2 regions of the Pseudomonas sp. MPC6 genome follow, and region 1 is predicted to be linked to the other one. Evidence: predicted binding sites of a transcription regulator. Region 1 holds the regulator's gene; the other holds the start of a gene.

Region 1 (5,169 bases):
GCGACATCAAACAGATCATCCACCACCTCAAGGCCAAGGGCATTGGCGTGCTGATCACGGACCACAACGTCCGCGAAACCCTGGATATCTGCGAAACCGCTTACATCGTCAACGATGGGCAACTGATCGCCGAAGGCGACTCTGCCACCATCCTGGCCAACGAACTGGTCAAGGAAGTGTATCTGGGCCATGAGTTCCGCCTGTAGCGTTGAGGTGTCCGCCTTGCCGCTCAAGCGCTTGTCTCGATAAAAAATCAACACTTTTTTATTGTTACAGCGCTCTAGGCAAACGCTAAAGTTTCGGGCATATAATTTGCTTATGTTTGGCGCTCCGGCGCCCTGTAGTGGATGGCGCATGTGCGCCGGCGAATAAGGTGTTAAGCCCCTGCCATGAAACCATCGCTAGTCTTGAGAATGGGCCAGCAGCTGACGATGACACCGCAGCTGCAACAGGCCATCCGCCTGCTCCAATTGTCGACCCTGGACCTGCAACAGGAAATCCAGGAGGCCCTGGAGTCCAATCCGATGCTCGAACGCCAGGAAGAAGGCGACGACTTCGATAACGCCGACCCCTTGGCCGACAAAGCCGAACAGCTCCCCAATGCCGACGTGTCGGAACCCTCCTACCAGGAAACCGCCCCGACGGTGGATAACCTCGAGGAAGGTGACTGGAACGAGCGCATTCCCAACGAACTGCCCGTCGATACCGCGTGGGAGGACGTTTACCAGACCAGCGCCAGCAGCCTGCCGAGCAACGATGACGACGAGTGGGACTTCACCACCCGTACATCGGCCGGTGAAAGCCTGCAAAGCCATCTGCTGTGGCAACTGAACCTGGCACCGATGTCCGACACCGATCGCCTGATTGCCGTGACCCTGATCGACTGCATCAACAATCAGGGTTACCTGGACGAAACCCTCGAGGAAATTCTCGAAGCCTTCGACCCGGAACTGGACATCGAACTGGACGAAATAGAAGCCGTCCTGCATCGCATCCAGCAATTCGAACCCGCCGGCATCGCCGCCCGCAACCTGGGCGAATGCCTGTTGCTGCAATTGCGCCAATTGCCCGCCAAGACCCCGTGGCTGGCCGAGGCCAAGCGTCTGGTCAGCGATTACATCGACCTGCTTGGCAGCCGCGACTACAGCCAGCTGATGCGCCGCATGAAGCTCAAGGAAGATGAACTGCGCCAGGTGATCGAACTGGTGCAGAGCCTCAACCCGCGGCCTGGCTCGCAGATCGAGTCCAGCGAAGCCGAATACGTCGTCCCCGATGTCATCGTGCGCAAGGACAACGAGCGCTGGCTGGTGGAGCTGAACCAGGAATCGGTGCCGCGGCTGCGGGTCAACGCCCAATACGCCGGTTTCGTGCGCCGCGCCGACACCAGTGCCGACAACACCTTCATGCGCAATCAGTTGCAAGAGGCCCGCTGGTTCATCAAGAGCCTACAGAGCCGCAACGAAACCCTGATGAAAGTGGCCACCCAGATCGTCGAGCATCAGCGCGGCTTCCTGGAGTACGGCGACGAAGCCATGAAACCGTTGGTGCTGCATGACATTGCCGAGGCGGTGGGCATGCACGAGTCGACGATTTCCCGGGTGACTACGCAGAAATTCATGCATACCCCCCGGGGCATCTATGAACTGAAATACTTTTTTTCCAGCCACGTCAGCACCTCGGAAGGCGGTGAATGCTCGTCCACGGCGATCCGCGCGATCATCAAAAAACTGGTTGCAGCGGAAAATCAGAAAAAGCCGTTGAGTGACAGCAAGATCGCTGGTTTACTGGAGGCACAAGGCATTCAGGTGGCTCGCCGCACCGTCGCCAAGTACCGCGAATCCCTCGGGATCGCGCCTTCGAGCGAACGCAAGCGGTTGATGTAGAGCCACGCCACAGCGTTCCAGTGGCAGGCATTTCTGCCTGCCGCTTTATGCACTGGCAACGAAGGAGAAGCTGTATGCAAGTCAACATCAGTGGACACCAACTGGAAGTGACCGAACCTCTTCGCACCTACATCGGCGAAAAGCTCGAACGATTGGAGAGGCATTTCGACAAGATCACCAACGTGCAGGTCACGATGACGGTCGAAAAGCTGAAGCAGAAAATCGAAGCCACGCTGCATATTCCCGGCAATGAAGTGGTCGCCAACGCGGAACATACCGATATGTACGCGGCGATCGACGCATTGACCGACAAGCTGGATAAACAACTCAAAAAGCATAAGGAAAAGACCCAAAGCCTCCTCCAGGGCGCGACCGGTCGTTAACACTCCCAACCCATGATCCGACTTGAAAGCATCCTGACCCCCGGCCGTTCCCTCGTGAACGTGCCGGGCGGCAGTAAAAAGAAAGCCCTCGAGCAAATTGCCAACCTCATCCATAAAGAAGTCCCGGATCTGGAGATGCAAGATGTCTTCGAGGCTCTGATTGCCCGTGAAAAACTCGGCTCGACCGGTTTTGGCAACGGCATCGCCATCCCCCACTGTCGCCTCAAGGGCTGTACCGCACCCGTCAGTGCCTTGATGCATCTGGACGCACCCATCGATTTCGACGCCATCGACGGTGCCCCGGTCGACCTGCTGTTCGTACTGCTGGTCCCGCAAGCCGCCACCGATGCGCACCTGGAGCTGCTGCGGCAGATCGCCAGCATGCTCGATCGCAAGGAAGTACGCGAAAAGCTGCGCAGCGCCCCGAGCAATGAAGCCTTGTATCAGGTTGTCCTGGACGAGCAAAACGGTCAGTAATCATGCGCTTGATCATCGTCAGTGGCCGTTCCGGCTCAGGTAAAAGTACCGCGCTCGATGTTCTCGAGGACAACGGCTTTTACTGCATCGACAACCTGCCTGCCGGGCTTTTGCCGGAACTGGCCGAACGTGCACTGATCCACACCGAACTGGCCCAGCCGCTGGTTGCCGTGTCGATCGACGCGCGCAACTTGCCGAGCCACCTGTCGCGCTTCCCCGAGCTGCTGGAAGAAGTCCGCAGCCGGCATATCCAGTGCGATGTCCTGTACCTGGACGCCGACGAAGAAACCTTGCTCAAACGTTTTTCGGAGACCCGCCGGCGTCACCCCCTGAGCAACGCCAACCGCTCACTGGCGGAAGCGATCAGCGATGAAACCACCCTGCTCGGGCCGATCGCCGACCTCGCCGATCTCAAGGTCAACACCACCAACCTGAACCTGTATCAGTTGCGCGATACCATCAAGCTGCGCCTGCTGAATCAACCGGAACCCGGTACGGCGTTCCTGGTGGAATCCTTCGGCTTCAAGCGCGGCATGCCGGTGGACGCCGACCTGGTGTTCGACGTGCGTTGCCTGCCGAACCCCTACTGGAAGCCGGAGTTGCGTGAACAGTCCGGGCTCGATAAGCCGGTCGCCGACTACCTGGCGGCACAGCCGGACGTCGAAGAAATGTTCCAGGACATTTCTACCTACCTGCTCAAGTGGCTGCCCCGCTTTGCGGCCAGCAATCGCGCTTATGTCACCATCGCCATTGGCTGCACCGGCGGGCATCACCGCTCCGTCTACCTGACCGAACGTCTGGGTCAGGCCCTGCAAAAAACCCTGAAGAACGTCCAGGTCCGCCACCGCGACCTCAGCTAAAGGATTCACATCGCGATGCCTGCTCTGGAAATCGAAATCATCAACAAGCTGGGCCTGCACGCCCGTGCGTCTGCAAAATTTGTCGGCGTCGCCGGTCAGTTCAAGGATTGCTCGATCAGGGTAGGACGTACGCCGGAATCTACGGTCGATGGCAAAAGCATCATGGCGATGATGATGCTCGCGGCTGGCAAGGGCACGAAAATTCATCTGAGCACGGAAGGCGAGCAGGAACAGGAAGCGCTGGATGCGCTGGTGGCGTTGATCAACAACTACTTCGATGAAGGCGAGTAAACGTCAACAGATCGCAGCCTCGTTGCACCTGTAGGAGCTGTCGAGTGCAACGAGGCTGCGATCTTTTGATCTTAAACTTTCTTCACGCCAACGCCGTATCCATCACCATCATCAAACAAAACCCGACCAGCAACCCCAGGCTGGCCAGCTTATCGTGACCATGCCGGCGCGACTCCGGAATTACTTCATGGGTAACCACCAACAGCATGGCCCCCGCCGCCAACGCCAACCCCAATGGCAGCAACATCTCGGCCAGGCTGACCAGCCAGGCGCATAACAGCGCGAAGACCGGCTCGACCAATCCTGACGCCGCACCGATCAGGAATGCCTTGACCCGCGACATCCCTGCCCCGGCCAGGACCAACGCAATCACCAGCCCTTCCGGCACATCCTGCAAGGCGATGCCCATGGCCAAACTGTCGGCATCCGGCATCCCGCCGCCGGCCGAGACGCCCACTGCCATGCCTTCCGGTATGTTGTGAGCGATGATGGCAAACACAAACAGCCAGATTCGCGGGGGAATCACCGGATGTTCAACGGTCCCCACGAGCATCACCCCGGCGCCGAAGCCCAGCAGCGTATCGCTGACCGCCTGGGGCATCTGCCGAATCACCAACACCGGCACCGCGCCCAACGCCGTACCCAGCGCGCAGATCGCCCCGCCTTGCAATGCGCGTAACAGTTTCGGCTCCAGGTCCAGCCACGCCAGCCCATGGACGACCAATAACGTCATGCCCGCGCCAGCAGCAACAGCGATCCCAACGCGTAACGAAACATTCGTCCACTTCCGATCGCCAGTGTTTCAGTGCCCATAATCAGCCTTGGATGGTTTTTATAGAAAACTCAAGCCAGCGCTGCCTGATAGCGCGCGCTGACTTGTGGCCAATTGATCACGTTGTAGAACGCATTGATGTATTCCGGACGGCGGTTCTGATACCGCAGGTAATAAGCGTGCTCCCAGACATCAAGGCCGAGAATTGGCGTATTGCCGCTCATCAACGGGCTGTCCTGATTGCCGCTGCTTTCAACGATCAACGTCTTTTGCGGCGTGACACTGAGCCATGCCCAGCCGCTGCCGAACCGGGTCAGCGCGGCCTTGGTGAAGGCCTCCTTGAACGTGTCCAGGCCACCCGGTTGCTCATCGATCGCCTTGGCCAGCGCACCGTCGGGATGACCGCCGCCATGAGGCGCCATCACTTCCCAGAACAGTGAATGATTGGCGTGGCCGCCGCCCTGATTGATCACCGCCGCGCGCAGTGTTTCCGGCAGTTGCTG
Region 2 (5,169 bases), 2.4 Mb from region 1:
GCCCTGCATGGAGCACAGTTTAGGGAACAGTCGGGTGGCGCGCCACATCTTCACCCCACAGAGCACCCTACATGGCCACTTCCACCTGGCCAGGCGCGATGACTTGCGCCTTGATGACCCGCTTGGAGTTGAGATTCTTCACTCGAATCTGTTCACGCATACCGCCGTTGGACAGTGCTTCACCCGGCATGCGCACGCTGAGCGTACCACTGCGGGCGATAATCACCACCTGGTCGCCCTTGCTGATGACTTCAGCCTGTTCCAGATTCACCAGGGTAATGACCTGGTCAGCGACCATGGGTCGGGTCAGTTTCTGCCCGATCGCCTGGTCGACCGACGTCAGGTAACCCTGACTGATCAGGCTGATGTCACGTTCGCGCAACGTTACGTCCTCGGGCTCGACAATACCCGCGCGGCGCAGGGGCCGGCTGGTGGTCACGATGTCGCGAAACAGGCGTACTTGAGCGGGCACGAAGACTGTCCAGGGGGACGCACCCTCGCAGCGAACCTTGACCGTGACCCGACCCAGCGGCCTGGCCGGGCTCTCGAGGGTGGCTGTCAATTCCTTGTCGCACATCGGCATGCGCAGTCGCGGGTCGAGCGGGTTGACCTGGATCTCGTAACGGCCTTCCGTTTGACTGCTCGCCAGATAGTCTTCGACGGTGAATTCAAGAAAGCCCTGAGTGACGCCGATAAGCATGTCAGGCAAGGTAACCGTGTCAGCAATGGCAGGACTGCCGGCGTTGAACAGGCACACGGCCGACAGCACGCCGCACCAGCGGCGGCAGTTGGAGGTCAGGCGTCGGAAAAATGTCAGGTCTGGGTTCATAAGGGTTAAAAAGCAAGCGCCGTGCCGTTTAGTGATGAATGCGCGTCGCAACACACTTAGCGTTGGTGTAGGAGTCTGGGCATGGCGGGTGTAATGGATTCGGTAAACCAGCGCACGCAACTGGTTGGGCAGAATCGCCTTGAGCTGTTGTTGTTCCGTCTCGACGGCCAGCAGTTGTATGGGATCAACGTATTCAAGGTTCGTGAGGTGCTGCAATGCCCCAAGCTGACCCTGATACCCAAGTCCAATCCTGTGGTGTGCGGTGTAGCGAGTATTCGTGGGGCGACTATTCCGATTCTCGATCTGGCGATGGCGACCGGTTCCGGTCGGTTGCGTGATCAAAGCAATCCCTTCGTGATCATCACGGAGTACAACACCAAGACCCAGGGTTTCCTGGTGCGCTCGGTGGAACGCATCGTCAACATGAACTGGGAGGAGATCCATCCGCCGCCCAAGGGCACGGGGCGCGATCATTACCTGACGGCGGTGACCCGGGTCGACGATCAGCTGGTCGAAATCATCGACGTCGAGAAGGTGCTGGCGGAAGTGGCGCCGACACCGGAAGCGATTTCCGTCGGCGTGGTGGATGTCGACACCCGGCACAAGGCGTTGTCCTTGCGCGTGTTGACGGTCGACGACTCGTCGGTGGCGCGCAAGCAAGTCTCGCGTTGCCTGCAAACGGTCGGTGTCGAAGTGGTGGCGTTGAACGACGGCCGGCAAGCGCTGAATTACCTGCGCAAGTTGGTCGAGGAGGGCAAGAAGCCGGAAGAGGAGTTCCTGATGATGATTTCCGACATCGAGATGCCGGAAATGGACGGGTACACCCTGACGGCCGAGATCCGCAACGACCCGCGCATGCAAAAGCTGCATATCATCCTGCATACTTCGTTGTCGGGTGTGTTCAATGAGGCGATGGTCAAGAAAGTCGGTGCCGATGACTTCCTGGCAAAATTCCGTCCTGATGACTTGGCATCCCGGGTAGTCGACCGGATCAAAGCAGCAGACATCAGCTAGGGGCCTTCTGCCCCTGGCGGTCAACACGATTTAAGAGGCGGTATCTTTGTCTACGGGTAATTTGGATTTCGAACAGTTCCGGGTATTCCTGGAAAAAGCCTGTGGCATTTTGCTCGGTGAAAACAAGCAGTACCTGGTCGCGAGCCGTCTCAATAAACTGATGGAGCAGCAAGGCATCAAGTCCCTGGGTGAGCTGGTCCAGCGCACCCAGACCCAGCCGCGCAGCGGTTTGCGCGAGAGGGTGGTGGACGCCATGACCACCAACGAAACCCTGTGGTTTCGTGACACCTATCCGTTTGAAGTGTTGAAGAACAAGGTGTTGCCCGAAGCGATCAAGGCCGCCCCTGGCCAGCGTCTACGGATCTGGTCGGCGGCGTGCTCGTCGGGTCAGGAACCGTATTCGCTGTCGATGTCGATCGATGAATTCGAGCGGGTCAACATGGGCCAGTTGAAGCAGGGGGTGCAGATCGTTGCCACCGACCTGTCCAGCATCATGCTGGCCAATTGCAAGAGCGGCGAGTACGACAGCCTGGCCATCGGCCGCGGTCTGTCGCCCGAGCGCCTGCAGCGTTATTTCGACCCCAAAGAGCCGGGACGCTGGGCCATCAAGGCACCGATCAAGAGCCGGGTGGAGTTCCGCTCGTTCAACCTGCTGGACAGCTACGCGAGCCTGGGCAAGTTCGACATCGTGTTCTGCCGCAACGTGCTGATCTACTTCTCCGCCGAGGTGAAGAAGGACATCCTGTTGCGGATTCATGGCACGTTGAAGCGCGGCGGTTATCTGTTCCTCGGTGCTTCTGAGGCACTGAATGGTTTACCGGATCATTACCAGATGGTTCAGTGCAGCCCGGGGATTATTTACCAGGCGAAGTGATTGAGTGGCAGCATCAAACAACGGGAGTCCTCAATGGCTCCCGTTTTTTATGCCAAGTGATTTTCCGCCGACACCACGTCCGGTGTAGGAGCCGGCTTGCCGGCGATAGCGGCGGGTCAGTCAACGCATTTGTCGACTGGACGGACGCCTTCGCCGGCAAGCCGGCTCTTACAGGGGATGGTGGTGTTTCGCAAATCGGTGTGAAGCGGCAGAAAAGCGGCAGCCTGCGGAAACCGGTTGCCGCTTTTCTGGCATTGCCGCCTTGCCCCTGCCCGCAAAGCCCCGGTTTACGGGCTTTTTCGAATTGGCACGACGCTTGCTAAGCTCATCTTACGAAAAATCAGGTCACCCGAAGGTTTCCCGACATGAGCATCAGCTTCGATAAAGCGCTCGGTATCCACGAACAGGCCCTGGGCTTTCGCGCCAAGCGTGCCGAAGTTCTGGCCAACAACATCGCCAACGCCGACACCCCGAACTACAAGGCGCGGGACCTGGACTTCTCGGCAGTGCTCGCCGCGCAGAACGAAAAGACCAAGAGCGGCTCTTTCGCCTTGAACATGACCAACAACCGTCATATCGAAGCCGAAGGCCTGGGCAATGGCGATGAGTCGCTGCTGTACCGCACGCCGATGCAGGCGTCGATCGACCAGAACACCGTGGACGCCCAGCTTGAGCAATCGGCCTACGCGGAGAACTCGGTCAACTTCCAGGCCAGCTTTACCCTGCTCAACAGCAAATTCAAAGGGTTGATCTCAGCCCTTCGTGGAGAATGATTCATGTCCCTCGCCAGCGTTTTCAACATTGCCGGTAGCGGCATGAGTGCCCAGACCACTCGCTTGAACACCGTCGCCAGTAACATCGCCAACGCCGAGACCGTCTCGTCGAGCATCGACCAGACCTACCGCGCGCGTCACCCGGTGTTCGCCACCATGTTCCAGGGCGCCCAGAGTGGCGGCGGCGACTCATTGTTCCAGAACCAGGACGCCGCCGGCCAGGGTGTGCAAGTGCTGGGCGTGGTCGAAGACCAGAGCGATCTGGACGCACGGTACGAGCCGAACCATCCGGCGGCTGACGCCAAGGGCTACGTGTATTACCCCAACGTCAACGTGGTGGAAGAAATGGCCGACATGATTTCCGCGAGCCGTTCGTTCCAGACCAACGCCGAAATGATGAACACCGCCAAGACCATGATGCAGAAGGTCCTGACCCTGGGTCAGTGATAAGGGACGACTCAGATGAGTGTGATTGATACCACCAGTGGCTTGAACCTCAACGACATCCTGGCCAACTCCTCGATCAAGACCAATACCAACACCGACGGACTGGCGTCGGCAACGAACAGCGCCACCGGCAAAAACGCCCTGGGCAAGGATGCGTTCCTGCAGTTGCTGGTCACCCAGCTGAAAAACCAGAACCCGCTGGAGCCGCAGGACAACGGCGAATTCGTCGCGCAATTGGCGCAGTTCAGCAGCCTGGAGGGGATCACCTCGCTTAACGACACGGTGACGGGCCTTGCCAGCAACTACAACTCGTCCCAGGCGTTGCAGGCTTCGTCTCTGGTGGGGCGTTCGGTCATCGCACCGGGCGACAAAGCCGTGGTCGACACGTCGAAGAGTATGACCGGCACGGTGGTGATCCCGGATTCAGTGCCCGCAGCCACTTTGAAAATCACCGACAAGGACGGCAAAGCCGTTCGCACCATCGACCTGGGCAGTCAGTCGGCCGGCAATGCCAGCTTCATCTGGGACGGCAAGGACGATGCAGGCAAGACGGTTGAGTCGGGTACTTACTCCTTCGCCGCTGCGACCAGCATCGATGATCAAGCCGTGGCGCTGATCACCTATCTGCCGGCGACCGTCAACAGCGTGACCATCAGCCAGACCGGCGGTGAGTTGATGCTCAACCTGGCCGGGCTGGGCAGCATCGCCCTGTCCAAAGTACAAACCATTGGTATGTAGAGCCGACTAACACGGCACAAAGGAGTGGAATATGTCTTTCAATATCGGCCTTAGCGGTCTCTATGCAGCCAACAAACAACTGGACGTGACCGGCAACAACATCGCCAACGTCGCGACCACCGGTTTCAAATCGTCCCGTGCCGAATTCCAGGACGTTTATTCGGCGAGCAAGCTGGGTACCGGCAGCAAGGCCGTCGGTAGCGGAGTGCGCCTGGCCAACGTCGCCCAGCAGTTCACCCAGGGCGACATCAACAACACCGGCAACGTGTTGGACATGGGCATCAACGGTTCAGGCTTCTTCGTACTGAATGACAGCGGTTCGCTGTCCTACACCCGTGCCGGTACGTTCAAGGTCGACAAGGAAGGCTACGTCACCAACACCGACGGTTCTGCGCGTCTGCAGGGCTACGGTGTGGATGCCAACGGCAAGATTCGCAACGGTGTGTTGACCGACCTGCGTATCGACACGTCGAACCTGGCACCGAAGACCACCA

The links. Region 1 encodes sigma-54, which starts transcription at its own class of promoters, with help from an activator protein. Its sites were predicted from a motif close to ANTGGCATNNANNTTGCTNT; they were not measured.
Region 2: a site for sigma-54 is predicted at 3,021-3,040, ahead of flgB (flagellar basal body rod protein FlgB). Genes of this name have one in related genera too.

The regions. Positions count from the first base shown of each region.
Region 1 is NZ_CP034783.1:5,938,677-5,943,845, forward strand. Features, by position in the region: gene lptB (LPS export ABC transporter ATP-binding protein) at 1-206, shown strand, start outside; gene ELQ88_RS29670 (RNA polymerase factor sigma-54) at 390-1,883, shown strand; gene raiA (ribosome-associated translation inhibitor RaiA) at 1,958-2,266, shown strand; gene ptsN (PTS IIA-like nitrogen regulatory protein PtsN) at 2,279-2,743, shown strand; gene rapZ (RNase adapter RapZ) at 2,746-3,603, shown strand; gene ELQ88_RS29690 (HPr family phosphocarrier protein) at 3,619-3,894, shown strand; partial or broken gene ELQ88_RS29695 (ZIP family metal transporter) at 3,977-4,707, opposite strand; gene ELQ88_RS29700 (superoxide dismutase) at 4,738-5,169, opposite strand, start outside.
Region 2 is NZ_CP034783.1:1,502,925-1,508,093, forward strand. Features, by position in the region: gene flgA (flagellar basal body P-ring formation chaperone FlgA) at 68-829, opposite strand; gene ELQ88_RS09000 (chemotaxis protein CheV) at 911-1,843, shown strand; gene cheR (protein-glutamate O-methyltransferase CheR) at 1,890-2,717, shown strand; gene flgB (flagellar basal body rod protein FlgB) at 3,083-3,490, shown strand; gene flgC (flagellar basal body rod protein FlgC) at 3,494-3,937, shown strand; gene flgD (flagellar hook assembly protein FlgD) at 3,953-4,675, shown strand; gene ELQ88_RS09025 (flagellar hook protein FlgE) at 4,707-5,169, shown strand, end outside.